Regions from separate parts of the Luteibacter sp. P4_D7_3 genome, predicted to be linked through region 1. Evidence: predicted binding sites of a transcription regulator. Region 1 holds the regulator's gene; each other region holds the start of a gene.

Evidence for each region. Region 1 encodes FliA, which starts transcription of late flagellar genes. Its sites were predicted from a motif close to TAAAGTTTNNCNNNCNNNGGCCGATAA; they were not measured.
Region 2: a site for FliA is predicted at 2,356-2,382, ahead of AC1DSN_RS07920 (flagellin N-terminal helical domain-containing protein). Genes of this name have one in related genera too.
Region 3: a site for FliA is predicted at 1,766-1,792, ahead of flgM (flagellar biosynthesis anti-sigma factor FlgM). Genes of this name have one in related genera too.

What each region holds. Positions count from the first base shown of each region.
Region 1 covers NZ_JBFUIT010000022.1:11,590-16,523, forward strand. The annotation lists gene AC1DSN_RS04225 (flagellar motor protein) at 1-590, opposite strand, end outside; gene AC1DSN_RS04230 (chemotaxis protein CheA) at 592-2,664, opposite strand; gene AC1DSN_RS04235 (protein phosphatase CheZ) at 2,672-3,316, opposite strand; gene cheY (chemotaxis response regulator CheY) at 3,327-3,728, opposite strand; gene AC1DSN_RS04245 (RNA polymerase sigma factor FliA) at 3,782-4,513, opposite strand; gene AC1DSN_RS04250 (MinD/ParA family protein) at 4,510-4,934, opposite strand, start outside.
Region 2 covers NZ_JBFUIT010000056.1:9,362-14,295, forward strand. The annotation lists gene fliD (flagellar filament capping protein FliD) at 1-635, opposite strand, end outside; gene AC1DSN_RS07920 (flagellin N-terminal helical domain-containing protein) at 744-2,159, opposite strand; gene flgL (flagellar hook-associated protein FlgL) at 2,739-3,935, opposite strand; gene flgK (flagellar hook-associated protein FlgK) at 3,938-4,934, opposite strand, start outside.
Region 3 covers NZ_JBFUIT010000043.1:346-5,279, forward strand. The annotation lists gene AC1DSN_RS06665 (methyl-accepting chemotaxis protein) at 1-1,025, shown strand, start outside; gene flgA (flagellar basal body P-ring formation chaperone FlgA) at 1,022-1,723, shown strand; gene flgM (flagellar biosynthesis anti-sigma factor FlgM) at 1,827-2,132, shown strand; gene AC1DSN_RS06680 (flagella synthesis protein FlgN) at 2,129-2,575, shown strand; gene AC1DSN_RS06685 (EAL and HDOD domain-containing protein) at 2,628-3,908, shown strand; gene AC1DSN_RS06690 (MAPEG family protein) at 4,050-4,457, opposite strand; gene AC1DSN_RS06695 (TMEM43 family protein) at 4,476-4,934, opposite strand, start outside.

The DNA.
Region 1 (4,934 bases):
TTGGCCAGGCCGATACCGTAGATCGTCGCGACGAAGGCCGCGGCGATGCCATGACCGAGCTTGCTCGGGTCGGCGAGGTTCTGCATGACCGACATCAGCCCCATGACGGCACCGATGATGCCCATCGTCGGCGAGTAGGCACCCGCGTTCTCGTAGACCTTGGCGGCTTCGATATCGGTGTGTTCGCGAGCGTACACCTCCACTTCGAGCACGGAGCGCATGGCATCCGGCTCGGTGCCGTCCACAAGCAGCTGAAGCCCCTTGCGGATGAAGGGGTCGGATTCACGCTCGATGGCCGGCTCGAGACCAAGAAGTCCGGTGCGACGGGAAATCTCGCTCCAGCCGACGATGCGGCTGACGAGGTTCTCCGACTCGATATCCGGCGGCCGATACACCCAGGGCAACATGGTCCAGGCGCGCTTGAGCACAGGCCCGGGGGTCTGCACGAGAAGCGCGGCAAGGGTGCCGAGGAAGACGATGACGAACGCGGCCGGGTTCCACAGGGCGTCGAGACTCGAGCCCTTGAGGATGGTACCCACGATGATGACCACGAAGGCCAGGATCGTTCCGACGACGCTCACGATATCCATGTCAGACAGCCATCCTTAGTGAAGGCAGCACCTGGCCAGCGTCGTCGGCGAGGCCGGCGAGGTCAAGCACGAGGGAGATGCGGCCATCGCCGGTAATCGTCGCGCCGGCGACACCGGGAACGTCCCTGAGGAACGGACCGAGCGGCTTGGCCATGACGTCTTCGCGGCCGAGCACTTCGTCGACCAGGCAGCCGAGCGTCTGGTGGCCGATCTGCACGACCACCACGTGACCGCCCTTCCCCGCCGCCCCGGCCCAGTTGCCGAGGTCGGCAAGCGGAAGAGCGCGCTGGCGATGCGCGGCGACGATGCGGCCATCCAGTTCCTGGATCTGGCCCGGCACGAGTTCGAACACTTCGGTGACATTGGACAGCGGCAGCGACAGGAGACGATTGCCGACGCGGACCATGAGCACGCGCATGATCGCCAGCGTGAGCGGCACCGAGAGACGCACCGTGCTGCCGTGGCCAACGCGTGAGTCGATCGACAACGTGCCGCCGAGTTCGACGATCTTGGTCTTGACCACGTCCATGCCAACGCCACGACCGGAGATGTCGGAGACTTCGGCGGCCGTGGAGAAACCGGGACGGAAGACGATGTCGAAGCACTCACGCTCGTCGAGACGTGCGGCCTGCTCTTCGTCCATCAGGCCTTTCTCGACGGCCTTCCGGCGCAGCATCTCGGGATCCATGCCCTTGCCGTCGTCGGTCACGGTGATGACGATGCGGTCGCCGAACTGACCGGCGGAAAGCCGCACGGTACCGGAGCGCGACTTGCCGGCGCGCTCCCGCACGTCGGGCATCTCGATGCCATGATCGACTGAGTTGCGTAGCAGGTGCACCAACGGGTCGGCGAGTGCTTCGACCACGGTGCGGTCGATATCAGTGTCTTCGCCCTCGGTGATCAGCTCGATGTCTTTGCCGAGCTGGCGTGCGAGATCGCGGATGATCCGTGGGAAACGCGAGAACAGCTTGCCCACCGGCTGCATGCGCATGCGTAACACGGCGTTCTGCAGGTCTTCGGCGACGCGCTCGAGTTCGCCGATGGCACGTTCCATCGGATCGTTGGTGCCGCGCGGGGCGAGATTGGTGAGGCGGTTGCGAACCAGAACCAGCTCGCCTGCGGCATCGACGAGGCTGTCGAGGCGGAAGGTGTCGACGCGAACCGTGGTGTCGGCGGTTGAGGAGGTGCGTTTTTCGGTCGCGGCGGCGGTTTTTGCTGCCGGAGCCGGTTTGGAGATTTTTGTTTCGACGATGGGCGCGGTGGCGACGGGCGGTGTCGCGGCGCCTGGGATCGCCGATGAATCGGCTCCTACAGAAATCGCACCCGGTACCGCTGTGCCGTGGAGGCTGTCCAGCAGGGCTTCGAATTCGTCGTCGCTGATGGCGTTGGGGTCGGCGGCCGGCGCGACGGGCGTCGCCGCGGCTGGTATCGCCGCTGAAGCGGCTCCCACAGGGACAGCTTCGGCGCCGGGGGCGCCGGTGCCGTAGAGCGAATCCAGTAGTGCCTCGAACTCGTCGTCGTTGATCGTGCCCGAGGGCGCCGAGGTCGGTGCGCGATCGTTGCGCGCGGCGTCGAGCATCGCTTCGAATTCGTCTTCGATCGGATCGTAGGCACGCGGCGACGACGGTGCCGATACCGCGGGAGCGGATGTCGTCGCCGGCGACAAGGCCACCGGCGGCGCGGAACCGGTGCGACCCGGAATCAGCAGGCGATCGAGTACCGAGCGTGGTGCGGGCTCGGCGGGCACTCCCGCGTCGGCCGCACGCATCATGTCGTTGAGGAGGTCCAGCGACTCGAGCAACGCATCCATGAAACCGGGGTTCAACACCACCGCGCCATTACGGGCCTCGTTGAGGAGGTCCTCGGCGCGATGGCACAGCTCCACCATGGCATTGAGGCCAAGGAAGCCCGCACCGCCCTTCACGGTATGGAACGCGCGGAAGACCGCGTTCAGTAGCTCGGCGTCTCCCGGCGAGGCTTCGAGGTCCACGAGCTGTTCGCCCAGGCTCTCGAGCAGTTCGCGTGCTTCGATCAGGAAGACATTGAGCAGCTCGTTGTCCAGCTCCACGCTCATACGGCGCTCAGAACCCGAATTCGCTGAGCAGTCGATCCACTTCGTCCTGGCTGACCTTGTCCGCGGCCGGTGCGTGGCTGCCGCCCGCGAGTGAACCGGTGAGGCGCACCAGTTCGACCAGCGACGATTCCACCTTGGCCATGAACGCCTCGACCTGCGCGACGCGCTGACCCGAGAGATCCTGCCAGGACTGCGCTTCGACCATCTCGCCCAGGCCGATGTCGCAGCTCTGCGCGAAATCGCCGACGCGTACGGCAAGCGCCGTGGCGTTGGGTGCGAAGGACGGATCGGCGTGGTCCATGACCAGCACTTCGTCGGCCTGTTTGGCCAGCGCCTGTGCCTGCGGACGCAGTTTGTCGCTGAAGTCGAGCGTGCGGTGGGCAGCCTGGGAGCTCATTTCGAGCACGTCGCGCAGGTGTTTGCGCGCATCGCTCATGTTGCCCGGCACGCCATCGCTGGAGATGTCGGAGGCAAGGCGGCGGACCGACTCGTGGAGATCGCGCGCGAGATGGCCCAGGGCCAGGAACAGGTGTTGTTCGCGGCTGCGCAGCAGGCGGTCGAGCGCCTGTTCGAAGGCAACACTGTCATCGGCGTCGAGCAACTCGCGCAGCTCGGGAACGACCTCGTGGCCGGCGGTAAGCATGGTGTTCATTGTCATTCCCTTAGCCCGCAGCCGCGGCGAGTCGTTCGAAGATCTTGTCGAGCTTTTCCTTCAGCGTGACCGCCGTGAACGGCTTGACCACGTAGCCGTTCACGCCACTCTGCGCCGCGGCGATGATCTGGTCGCGATTGTTCTCGGCCGTCACCATCAGCACCGGCATCGACTTCAGCGCGGCATCCGCGCGGATAGCGCGAAGCAGCTCGATGCCCGTCATGTTGGGCATGTTCCAGTCGGTCACCACCAGGTCGAAGGGCTGGGCGCGCAGCATCACGAGCGCCGCGTTGCCGTCTTCAGCCTCCTGGATGAGGGTGTTCGTAAATCCCAGCTCGACCAGGAGGTTCCTGACGATGCGTCGCATGGTGGAAAAATCGTCCACCACGAGGATCTTCATGTTCTTGTCCAAAACTCGTCTCCGCCTGACTGCGCGTTCTTACCGGCGACGGCACCGTAATGCCGTCAATGCTTTTCTTTCCAACCCGTCATGCGTGCGCGGAGGCGGATCAGGGCCTGGCCATGGATCTGGCACACCCGCGATTCGCTCACACCCAGCACCGCACCGATTTCCTTCAGGTTGAGCTCTTCATCGTAGTACAGCGACATCACCAGCTTCTCGCGCTCGGGCAGGCCATCGATGGACTGCGCCAGCGCATCGCGCAAGCCGTCCTGCTCGAAGATCCCTTCCGGACCCGCGGCGTCGGGGTCCGCGACATCGATCGCCGCGCCTTCGTCGCCTTCCGGCGCCGTAAGGCTGAGCAACCGCGCGCTCGCCGCGTCGGCCAGAATCTGGTTGTACTCCATGGCGTCGATACCAAGCCGCTTCATGACCTCGGYGTCTTCGGCATCCCCACCCGTTTCGTTCTCGATCTGCCTCGTTACTTCAGCCACTTCGCGCAACTTTCGATGCACGGAGCGCGGGGTCCAGTCCGTCTTGCGCAGTTCGTCCAGCATCGCGCCACGTATGCGGATACCCGCATAGGTCTCGAAACTGGCCGCGCGAGTCGGCGAGTAATTTCTTGCTGCCTCGAGCAGTCCGATCATTCCGGCCTGCATGAGGTCGTTCGCATCCACGCTTGGCGGCAGCCGACCCATCAGGTGATAGGCGATCCGGCGCACCAGCGGCGCGTGGGTTCGTACCAGTTGATCCGCCGGGATTCGCGTGACTTCAAGGTATTCGGTCGCAACGCTCACAGTGGCAGCCCTCCTCCCAGATGAGACCGCTCGGCAAAAAAGCCGATGCGACCCTGAGCACGGGGTTCGGGTTCACCCCATGTATCGACCGACCTGGCCAAATTCTTGAATCCGACGGCAGATCGGCTGCTCGGCCAGACGTCGACCACGGCCGACTGGCGGCGGATAGCCTGACGCAGGTACTCGTCGTGCGGGACCATCCCCATGAAATCCAAGGAAACATCCAGGAACCGGTTGGTCACCCGGGACAGCTTCTCGAACAACTGGCGGCCTTCCTGGGCGTGGCGGACCATGTTGGCGACGATGCGGAAGCGGTTCACGCCGAACTCGCGGCTCATGACCTTGATCAGGGCATAGGCGTCGGTGAGTGAAGCCGGCTCGTCGCACACCACCACCACCACCTCGTCGGAAGCGGCGGCAA
Region 2 (4,934 bases), on a different contig from region 1:
GCCGTATCCGTCGTCGGATCGAAATCCAGCTTCGACAGGTTGCCATCGCCGCCGCTGGTGGAAACCGTAAAGGCATTCGCCGCACCGGTCGCGGTGGAGGTCAGGACGAGATGGGCGCCGTCCGTACCGGTAACGATGCTGGCTGTGACGCCGGGATTGTCCGAGGACTTGTTGATCGCATCGCGAATGTTCTGCAGCGAATTCGCGCCGGACGTGACATTGAGGTTCATCGACTTGCCGCCGATGGAGATCGACAGGGTACCCGTACCGGCGGCGGAGGTCGCGTCGGTAAAGCCTGCGGATGTCGTCTTCTGCACGGTGGCCAGCTGGCTGACGACGATGTTGTAGTCGTTCGGCTGGGCCGTAGCGTCGGCGCTCGCGCCGATGATGGTGGAGTCGCCGACCGAGGTCTTCTGCGTGGTGAACGCGGAACCGTCGGTGAGCGCCTTGATCGCGGCCTGCAAGCTCGTCAGTGATGACGTGAAGTTGCCGATCGCGGAAACCTGGGTGGTGTTGTCGGTGGCCTGTGCGGCCAGCGCCTTGTCCGTCGCTGCGCGCTTGTTAGCAACGAGGTTGCTGACGATGGACGCGACGTCGATGGAGCTGGAGCCGAGTGTGACGGGTGTAGTGGCCATGAAGCTCTCCTGGGGGACGCCTCACTGCCCTGGGCGCCAATTTGTCGACGGCTGGCCCCCTTGCGAGGACCAGCCGCAGACAACTAAGCAATTACCCTGCCAAAGCTATTACTGGAGCAGCTTGGTGACGATCTGCTGGCTCTGGTTGGCCTGGGCGAGGACCGAGACGCCGGCCTGCTGCAGGATCTGAGCCGAGGACATGTTCGCCGTTTCCTGGGCGAAGTCGGCGTCGGTGATGGCCGACTTCGACGAGGTCAGGTTCTGCGAGATGTTCTGCAGGTTGGAGATGGTCGAATCGAAGCGGTTCTGCACCGCGCCGAGGGTGGAGCGCAGGTCGGAGACCGACTGCAGGGCGGCATCGATGCGGTTGATCGTGTCGTTCGCGCCGTCGACCGTCTTGACGTTGGCGTCGGCGAGGGTCTGGGTCGTGCTGACCTTGTCGTCCTGTGCCGTGATGCCGAGGGCGGTCGCAGCAGCCGAGCCACTCGTCGTAACGGTGATCTCGGAAGCCGAGGAGAACTTCAGCGAGCCGTCCGTCGACACGTAGGCATTGATGCCCTTGCCCGACTTCGAGTTGATCGCGTCGGCCACATCCTGCATGGACTTGAACGAGCCGGTCAGGTCGAAGGAGTTGCCGCCGACCGTGAAGGACGCGTCGCCAGCGACGAGGTTGATGCTGGTGGCGGTTTTTGCGACAGCGGCGGTCGAAGCACCCGTGGCACCGGCGGCAACCGTTGCCGGCAGGACGAGCGTACCCTGAGCCGCGCCGCCGAAGGTGAGGGCGTTGCCCGCACCGCCCGTGACGGACAGTTCACCCGTGGTGCCATCGACGGAAGCGACGGTCGAGCCAGCGGCCTTGTTGATCGCGGTGGCAAGGTCGGAAACGCTGCCGTAGTTACCAGCCGCGACATTCACCACCGCGCCGGCGCCGACCTTGACGGTGAGGTCGCCAGCGGCAAGCGTCAGGCCCTTCGGGAAGGAAGCAGCGGCAAGCGAACCGGTGGCCAGCTGGCCGACCTGGTTGGCCTTCATGCCGCTGTTAAGGTTGACGTTGATGACTTCACCGACGTTCGCGCCGACCTGGAAGCTGAGGTTCTGGGCGGAGCCGTCCAGGACCTTCATGCCGTTGAAGTTGGTCTGCGTGGCGATACGGGTGACTTCCGACAGACGCTGCTGGACTTCGGCGTCGAGAGCCGAGCGGTCGCTGTCCGAGTTGGAAGCGTTGGTCGACTGAACGGCCAGCTCGCGGATGCGCTGCAAGTTGTTCGTGACTTCGTCGAGAGCCGATTCGGTCGTCTGCGAGAGCGAGATGCCGTCGTTGGCGTTCTGCACGGCGCGGTTGAGGCCGTTGATCTGCGTGGTCATGCGGGTCGAAATGGCGAGGCCGGCGGCGTCGTCCTTCGCGCTGTTGATGCGGTTACCCGACGACAGACGCTCGATAGCCGAGGCGAGCTTCGTCTGCGAAGCGCCCAGGTTACGCTGAGCGTTCAGCGACATGATGTTGGTGTTGATGGTCAGAGCCATGGGAATAATCCTTTGTAAGCGGAACCGAAATGCCGGAGGTTGTGCGGCGTAGTCCGGCGGGGTTCCGTAATGGAAGCCTTCCGCCTCAGAGAGGTTTACGGCACGCCGGGAAGAAACTTGAGAACTTTTTCTGCCTGTCAACAACTTTCTTGATCAGGGTCCGGAAGAAACTGCGCCCCAGGCTCTGTCGGGTTCCTTATCGGCACATGACGCCCGGGGTTTAGGCTTATTTTCAAGCCAGCTCAACCACAAGGTTGCTGGCCTCAGTCCCTCCAACAAAGCGGGCTCGGTGGGAGCCGATTCATCGGCGAATAGCAAATAAACCCGCGGCGCAGCCGCGACATCAAGGTTGCTAGCCTCACCCCCTCCAACAAAGCGGGCTCGGTGGGAGCCGATTCATCGGCGAATGGTGAATAAGCCCGCGGCGCAGCCGCGACATCGAGGTTGCTGGCCTCAGTCCCCCACCGAAGGAAGAGCTCGCCGATGAATCGGCTCCTACAAAGAGCGGAGCGGGCAGGCAACGAGCGGCCAAGAAAAAAGGCGGCCATCGGCCGCCCTCCTTTCCACATGTCGCGGTCTCTACTTCAGATAGTTGAACAACGACAGATTCTGCATCTTGACGTACGACTGCTGCGCCGCATCGAGGGCGGCCTGCTGCTGAGAGAACTTGCTGGCGGCACTCGCGACGTCCAGTTCCGTCAGATCCGACAGCGTGCTGGCGTATTGCAGCGACGTATCCGCGCTGATCTGCGTCTGCTGATCGAGGATGTTCATGCGGGCACCGATCTTGGTGCGCGTGTCGGTGAAACTCGTCTGTGCCTGGTCGAGGTTCTGCAGCTGCGCGTTGAGCTGATTGTTCATGCCCGCACCACCGCCCGGGGTTTCGAAGGCATTGATGATGCCGGCCACCGTCGAGAACACATCCTGTGACGAGGACGGCCCGACAGCGAACGAGTCACCCGTGGCTGGCGTGCCGGTGACATTGAGCTGGGCACCCTTGAAATTGATCGTACCGCTGGCGCCCGAATACGTGCCTGTCGAAAGCGCCGGGCCAGTGGGATTCGTCGCGTCGTGTATTTCATAGGTCGTGGGCGAGGTGAAGTTCACCGTGTAGCTACCCCCATCCCATTGCGATGCATCCGTCACCGACGTCGCGCCGACCACCGCGGTACCGGTATTGGTCGCGCCAGCCGATGTCACAAAGGTGCCGTTGCCGCCACGGATCGACATGAAGACATCGGAACCGCTGTCGCCCGTGGCGACCTGCAGGCCCGCCGCGGCCGCCACCATGCGCTGGTTCTGGTCGCCGCCATAGCTGACGCTGAGATCGGACTGGGTAAACGGCTGGGTGGAAGTACGGCTACCGGCGAAAAGGTACTCGCCCTGCCCGTCCTTCGTGTTGCCCAGGGCCACGAGCTGGCCGAGCGTCTGGCGGAGCTCGGTGGCGATGGACTGTCGCGACTCGTCGGTCTGCGTGCCGTTCATGCCTTCCAGGGTGAGCGTGCGGATGCGGTCGAGGATATCGCCCGCTGACGAAATGGTGCTCTCCTCGGCCGAAAGCTTTGTATTCGCCGACTGGATATTGCGCGTGTACTGGTCGTTCTGCGCACTGGCCGAACTGACGTCGACCGCTCGGGCCGCCGCCGCAGGATTGTCCGCAGGCGTCTGGATAGCCTTGCCGTTGCCGAGCGCGAGCTGGGTCTGCGACAGGTCGTACTGGCGATCCAGCATCGTGTTGACGGATTGCTGCGCGCTCCAGGATGTCGAAATACGCATAATCAGCCCTGCACTGCGGTTAGAAGGGAGTTGAAGATCGTGTTGGCGGTGTTGATCACCTGCGCTGCAGCCGCGTACGACTGTTGGAAACGCAGGAGATTGGCCGCTTCTTCGTCCATGTTCACGCCGGACAGGCTCTGCTGTGACGCCGTCGCCTGATCGAGAATGCTTTGCTGCGCCGTCAGCGCGGTGTTCGCCTGTGAACCGGCCGTGCCCACCTGGGCGATCAACTGGCTATAGGCCTTACCCACCGTCGTCACGCCGTTGTCGAGCACACCCTTGGTGGCGACGTTGGCCATGGCGAGTGCGTTGCCGTTATCGCCGCTGGCCGAACCCGCCGGTTTTACCGAGAACGTGTCGTTAGCGGCAGGCGCGCCCGTCAGCTTTAGCGTCCAGCCCGGTCCGGTGATGGTGTCGCCGTCCGCGTAAGTCTGCGGGGCGCCGCCATTGATGGAATAGGTCGTCGGCGAGGTGAACGTAATCGTGGCTGGGGTGTTGAACGCTGGATTCGTGACATCCGTGACCGTGAGGTTGCCGAGTACGCCCTTTCCGGTGTTTCCCGCGCCCTTGGTGGCAGCCAGCGGGCCGGATGCGGCGATTTTGTTGGTATCGCTGACGGCCACGGCCATCGTCGAGGCCGCGTTGCGCGTCGGCTGGATCTGGAAGCTGTCGCCTGCGGAGGCACCTGCGCCAACGGTGACCTTCAGGCCGCCGACCACAAAGGGATCCGCGGCCGTGCCCGTGCCCGTCATGGGAACGGTCACACCGGCCGTCGTGGTCGCCGACCAGTTGGTGCCGTCGTACCGCATGATGTAGTCGGAAGCATCGAGCTTCGAGACGTCGCTGACCGTGGCTGTCACCGAGCCGGTGCCCTTGTTCGTCGTGCTGTTGAACACGGCGGGGTCGGAAATGCTGAAGAAATCGCCGCCGGCGGCACCATTCAGATCGATGCCCTGCGCGCTCTGCTTGTTGAAGGCGTCCGTCATCGCGATGGCCGCG
Region 3 (4,934 bases), on a different contig from region 1:
CCAGCGCCAGGATTTCGACAGCGCTCGACCAGGCCTACGCCGGCGCGGTCGGCATGGGCGAGTCGGGCAGCCAGGGCCTGGCCACGGCGGGCGACCTCGACGGCCAGCTGCGTCTGCTTCGCAGCGCACTGTCGGGCATGAGCCGCAACCACGCCCAGTTCTCCGAATATTTCACCGCGATCCGCAAGTTGACCGCGACGGTGCAGGACATCGCCCACCAGACCAACCTCGTTGCGTTGAATGCGGCCATCGAGGCCGCACGTGCCGGTGAAGCCGGTCGCGGATTCGCGGTCGTTGCCGACGAGGTCAAGCAGCTCGCGGAAAAGACGACCCAGGCAACGGCAGAAATCGACCAGACCACCGAAGCTGTCGGCCAGTTCGCCGGTCAGCTCGACGACGCGGTGCAGAACAGCCTGCGTCGCCTCGACCAGACCCAGTCGGGCATCGCCGGCATGCAGGCTTCGATGGGCCGCGTGGACGAAGCCGCCCGCGGCGCGCGTGGCAACATCGACGCGGCCCGCGAAGGCATGGGCGCGTTGCAGGGCCGCATCGCTGCGATCCAGGCCACCCAGGGCACGCTCGGCCGCGTGACCAACGAGGCTCGCCGCCAGGCCGACGCCGCCGCCCGCGCCGCGGTGCTTGCGCATCGGCTCGGCCTGAGCCGCCTCGAAACCGAGGGCGATCTCGACGCCGCCAGCCTCAGCCAGATGATCCGGGAAGCCAGCCAGGGTCTTCGCTTCGCCGTGGAACTCGCCTCGCGCGATCCGGCCAGCCTCGATCGCCGTTGGCTCGACACCACCCCGCTCATGCGTTGCATCGACCAATTCCGCGTGCGCCGGCCGGATAGCCCGACCGATGGCATCCGTGCCGCCGGTGAACGCTTCTCCGCGCTCGCCTCGCAATACGCCATCACGCTGGGCGAAGGCCGGCATGCAGACGCAGGCCACATGGTCGCCGACCTCAACCGGGAACTGGATGCGATCACCCAGGGCCTGTCGGCATCGCTGGCGGAACGCGCCGCGTGAAGGCATCCACCTTCGCCCGCGGTATCACCGTGACCGCCCTGCTCGCCCTGCCGCTATGCGCATTGGCCGGGCAGACGGTGGAATCGGTACGCGCGGCGGCGGTGACCTGGCTGCTACAGAACCGCGCCCTGCCCGGCGCACGCATGACCGCCGACGCCGACTCGCTCGATAGCCGGCTTCGCCTGACCGAATGCCCGAAACCGCTCGAGTCCTCACTGCCCGGCAACCGGCCACTCGGCGCACGCGTCAGCGTGGCCGTGCACTGCCCCGTCCCGGGCGGCTGGACGGTGCGTGTGCCGGTCCGGGTCAAGATGTTTACCAACGTGCTGGTGACCACCCGGCCGCTGGCACGCGGCGATGGCGTCGGCGCGGGTGACGTGCACACCGAAGAGCGTGACGTGGCCAGCCTCGCCTATGGCTACATCGCCGAACCGGGTCAGGTCGACGGCCGCTCCCTGGCCCGTCCACTGAGTGCTGGCACCGTACTGACACCCGGCATGCTGGCCGGTCGACAAGCCGTGCGCATCGGCGACTCGGTCAGCATGCAGGCCGACGTCGAGGGCGTGGTCATCCGCGTCGCCGGCGTGGCCATGGGCGCCGGCGATACCGGCACCCGCCTGAAGGTCCGCAACGCCTCATCCGGAAAGGTACTCGACGCCGTGGTCACCGGCCCCGGCACCGTCGCGGTACTGCCATGAACAAAATCCCAACCCGGTCACACTTCACGGCCCAGGGCCAGTTAAAGTTCGCCGACAGACCGCCGATAAAGGGTTTGAAGGACACCAGCTCCGAGGAACACACATGACGACGACGATCAAACCCGGTATCCAGGCCCCGCAGCCCCAGGTGCAGCTTCGCACCCAGAACCAGGCTGCAGGCTCCGCCGCCTCCACGCAGGGCGCCAGCGCCGTGCGTCCGAGCGACGACAGCGTCAAGATCACCGACTCGGCCAAGGCGCTCGACGCCGCCAGCCGTGGCGATGGCATCGACACCAAGCGCGTCGACGAAATCCGCAGCAAGCTGGCCGACGGCACCTACAAGCCTGATTCGCAGGCCATCGCGAGCAAGTTTCTTGCGATGGAAGGCCAGATCGGCGGCAAGGCATGACCGATCCGCTCGGCTCCGACTTCGACGCGGCCGTTCGCGCCGTCATGGGCGAACTCGCCCGTGAGGTCGACGCGCTGCACGCCACCCTGATCGACGAGCGCATGGCGCTCGATCAGGCTGACACGCATGCGCTCGACACCGTCAGCCGGGTGAAGGGCAAACAGCTCGACCGCATTGAAAAGCTCGACACGGAGCGTCGCCACCTGGGCGACGCCGCCGGCGTCGACACGCTGAACGATGCGCGCTGGACACACACGATCGAACGCCTGGTCGAGTGCCGCAAACTCAATGAAGTGAACGGCCGCATTGTCGGCCAGCGAATCGGCCACGTTCGTCAGGCGCTTGCGCTGCTTGCGGGCGATTCGCCGGGTGGATCGACCTACGGCCCGAAGGGCGACACCGCGCGGGTAAAACTGCGTTCCGCCACTATCGCGCAGGTTTAATCCCACCCACAAACATCCCCAGGCTCACCCAGACGGCGCACCAACAAAAGCAATGGCAGTGACCCCCCAGCCGACAGCGGTGAATGACGACGGTATCCTCCCGATCGTCCGCGTGCCCATCCTGGACAGGAAGCAGGCGCTCTTCGCCTACGAACTCCTGTTCCCCCGCCCCATCGGCAGCGATATCGACGCCGCGGCGCTTGCACATACGCAGGCGACGCTGAGCGCTATCGCCGATGGCAGCCTCAAGCGCCTCGTCCGTGACAATCGTGCTTTCCTGCACATGTCGCCGCAGCTGCTCCTCGAGCACGCGGACATCCTTCGCCACAACGCGCGGCTCGGCGCCAGCATCAGTGCCGATGTCGGTACGGATGACCACTTGCTGGAGAAGCTTCGCGAGCTGAAGGGCCATGGCTGCCTGTTCATGCTCGAAGACTTCAACCTGCCCGCCGATCCCGAACACCGGGCCGGCGTGGACGCGTTGCTGCGTATTGTTCAGTTCGCGAAGGTCGCGGTGGATCATCGCCATCCGGTCGCTGCGCGCGCGCACATGGACTATGTGCATGCGTTCGGGGTCAAGGTAATCGTCACCGGCATCGATACGCACGAGACCTTCGTCGATTACGCCGACCAGGATGTCGACGGCTTCCAGGGCAAGTACCTGCTGCGCCCCGAGCGCGTGGATATGCCACGCCTCGCCCCGAGCAAGCTCGGCGTGCTGCGTCTCATGGGCGCCCTGCAGGATCCCGAGAACGGCCCCGTCGAACTGGGCAAGATCATCCGCGACGACGCTGTCCTCAGCTACAAGCTGCTGGGCTGCGTGAACTCCGCTTACTTCGCCCTGCCCCGCCAGCTGAAATCGGTCGAGCAGGCCGCGGTGTTCTTCGGCGTGAACCGCATGCGCAACTGGATTTTCACCATGGCCGTGTCCGGCATGGACGAGCGCCCGCCGGAACTGCTTCGCCTCGCGCTTATCCGCGCCCACATGTGCGAGAAGCTGGCCCGCACAATCAAGCCCGAACTGCAGGAAATGGCCTTCACGGCCGGCCTGTTCTCGCTGCTCGACACCCTGATGAATGTCTCCATGGCATACGTGCTCGAGCACCTGCCACTGGCGATTGAAATCCGGGAAGCGCTGCTCGAAGGCGCGGGTCCGTTCGCGCCGCTGCTTGACCAGATCCGCCACTGGGAACAGGGCGAACTGGAGAGCGACTCGGCGCTGCGTACCCAGCACCTGCAGACGATGGCCGCGATGTACGTCGAAGCAGCCAGCTGGGCAGATCATGTCTATGCGTTCGCCGATGGCACCGCCGTCGTCGAAGCCGAAGCCTGACCTGCAAGGCACCGTGGGAGCCGATTCATCGGCACTGTGGGAGCCGATTCATCGGCGATCCCGCGGCAGCGGGCCGGGTTATCGCTAGCACCCTATCGCCGCTGAAGCGGCTCCCACAAGGGGCCGCCGCTGAAGCGGCGCCTACACCGAGGCGGCGATCACGTGGATCACCACGTATTGCCAGATAAGCATCAGCGCCATCAACCCGATGACTAACAAGGTCAGAGCAGCCCCCACGGCGCGTCCGGCCGAATTGCCCGCTGCCCGCGACAGACCCACGGCGTGGACGAGTCGCGCGATCACCAGCGCCACGCCGAACGCATGAAGCAATAGCGGCACGGTCTGATCGAGTTCGAGAACCAGCAGGAGGATCAACGCCAGCGGCACGTATTCCGTGGCGTTGCCATGCGCACGAATGGCACAGGCGACCGCACGGTCGCCACCATCGCCCAGGCCGATGCGCGTGCGCCGGCGGATGAGCATCACGCGGACCGCCAGGCCGAGAATAAGCAGGGTCAGCAGTGCCGCGTAAAGGCCGGTGATACGCATGGTCTCGCTCCTGAGGGGTCAGTCGGACGGCAATGCCGAGCGCTGCTGGACGCGCCAGATCGCCAGGCCCGCGCCGAGCACGGCAACGAGCAACCATACGCTTGCCGTCATCGCGTCGCCAGCCAGCCACATCACTCCCGCCACGGCGGGCACCACCACGGCACCGATACCGGCGGCGAACAGCACATCGTTGCGCAGGCGGCTTGTGCATGCCAGCAGCAACGCACCCAGGGCCGCGAGCACGAACGCCGCGAGGCGAACCAGCAGCACCGCCTGTGGCGGCTCGGGCAGGGCGGGCAGAACGTCGAGCAAACTGCGGTCGCCCACCTGCACATCGAAGCCGGGATCGCCATCCTTCGGCTCACGCGCCGCCAGCGTATCGCCGTCGATGCGCGCCAGCACCGTCATCGACTGCACCGGCACGGCTTCCCAGCTGATCCGAAGGTCGCCCAGGCGCGGATTGGACGGCTTGCTGCT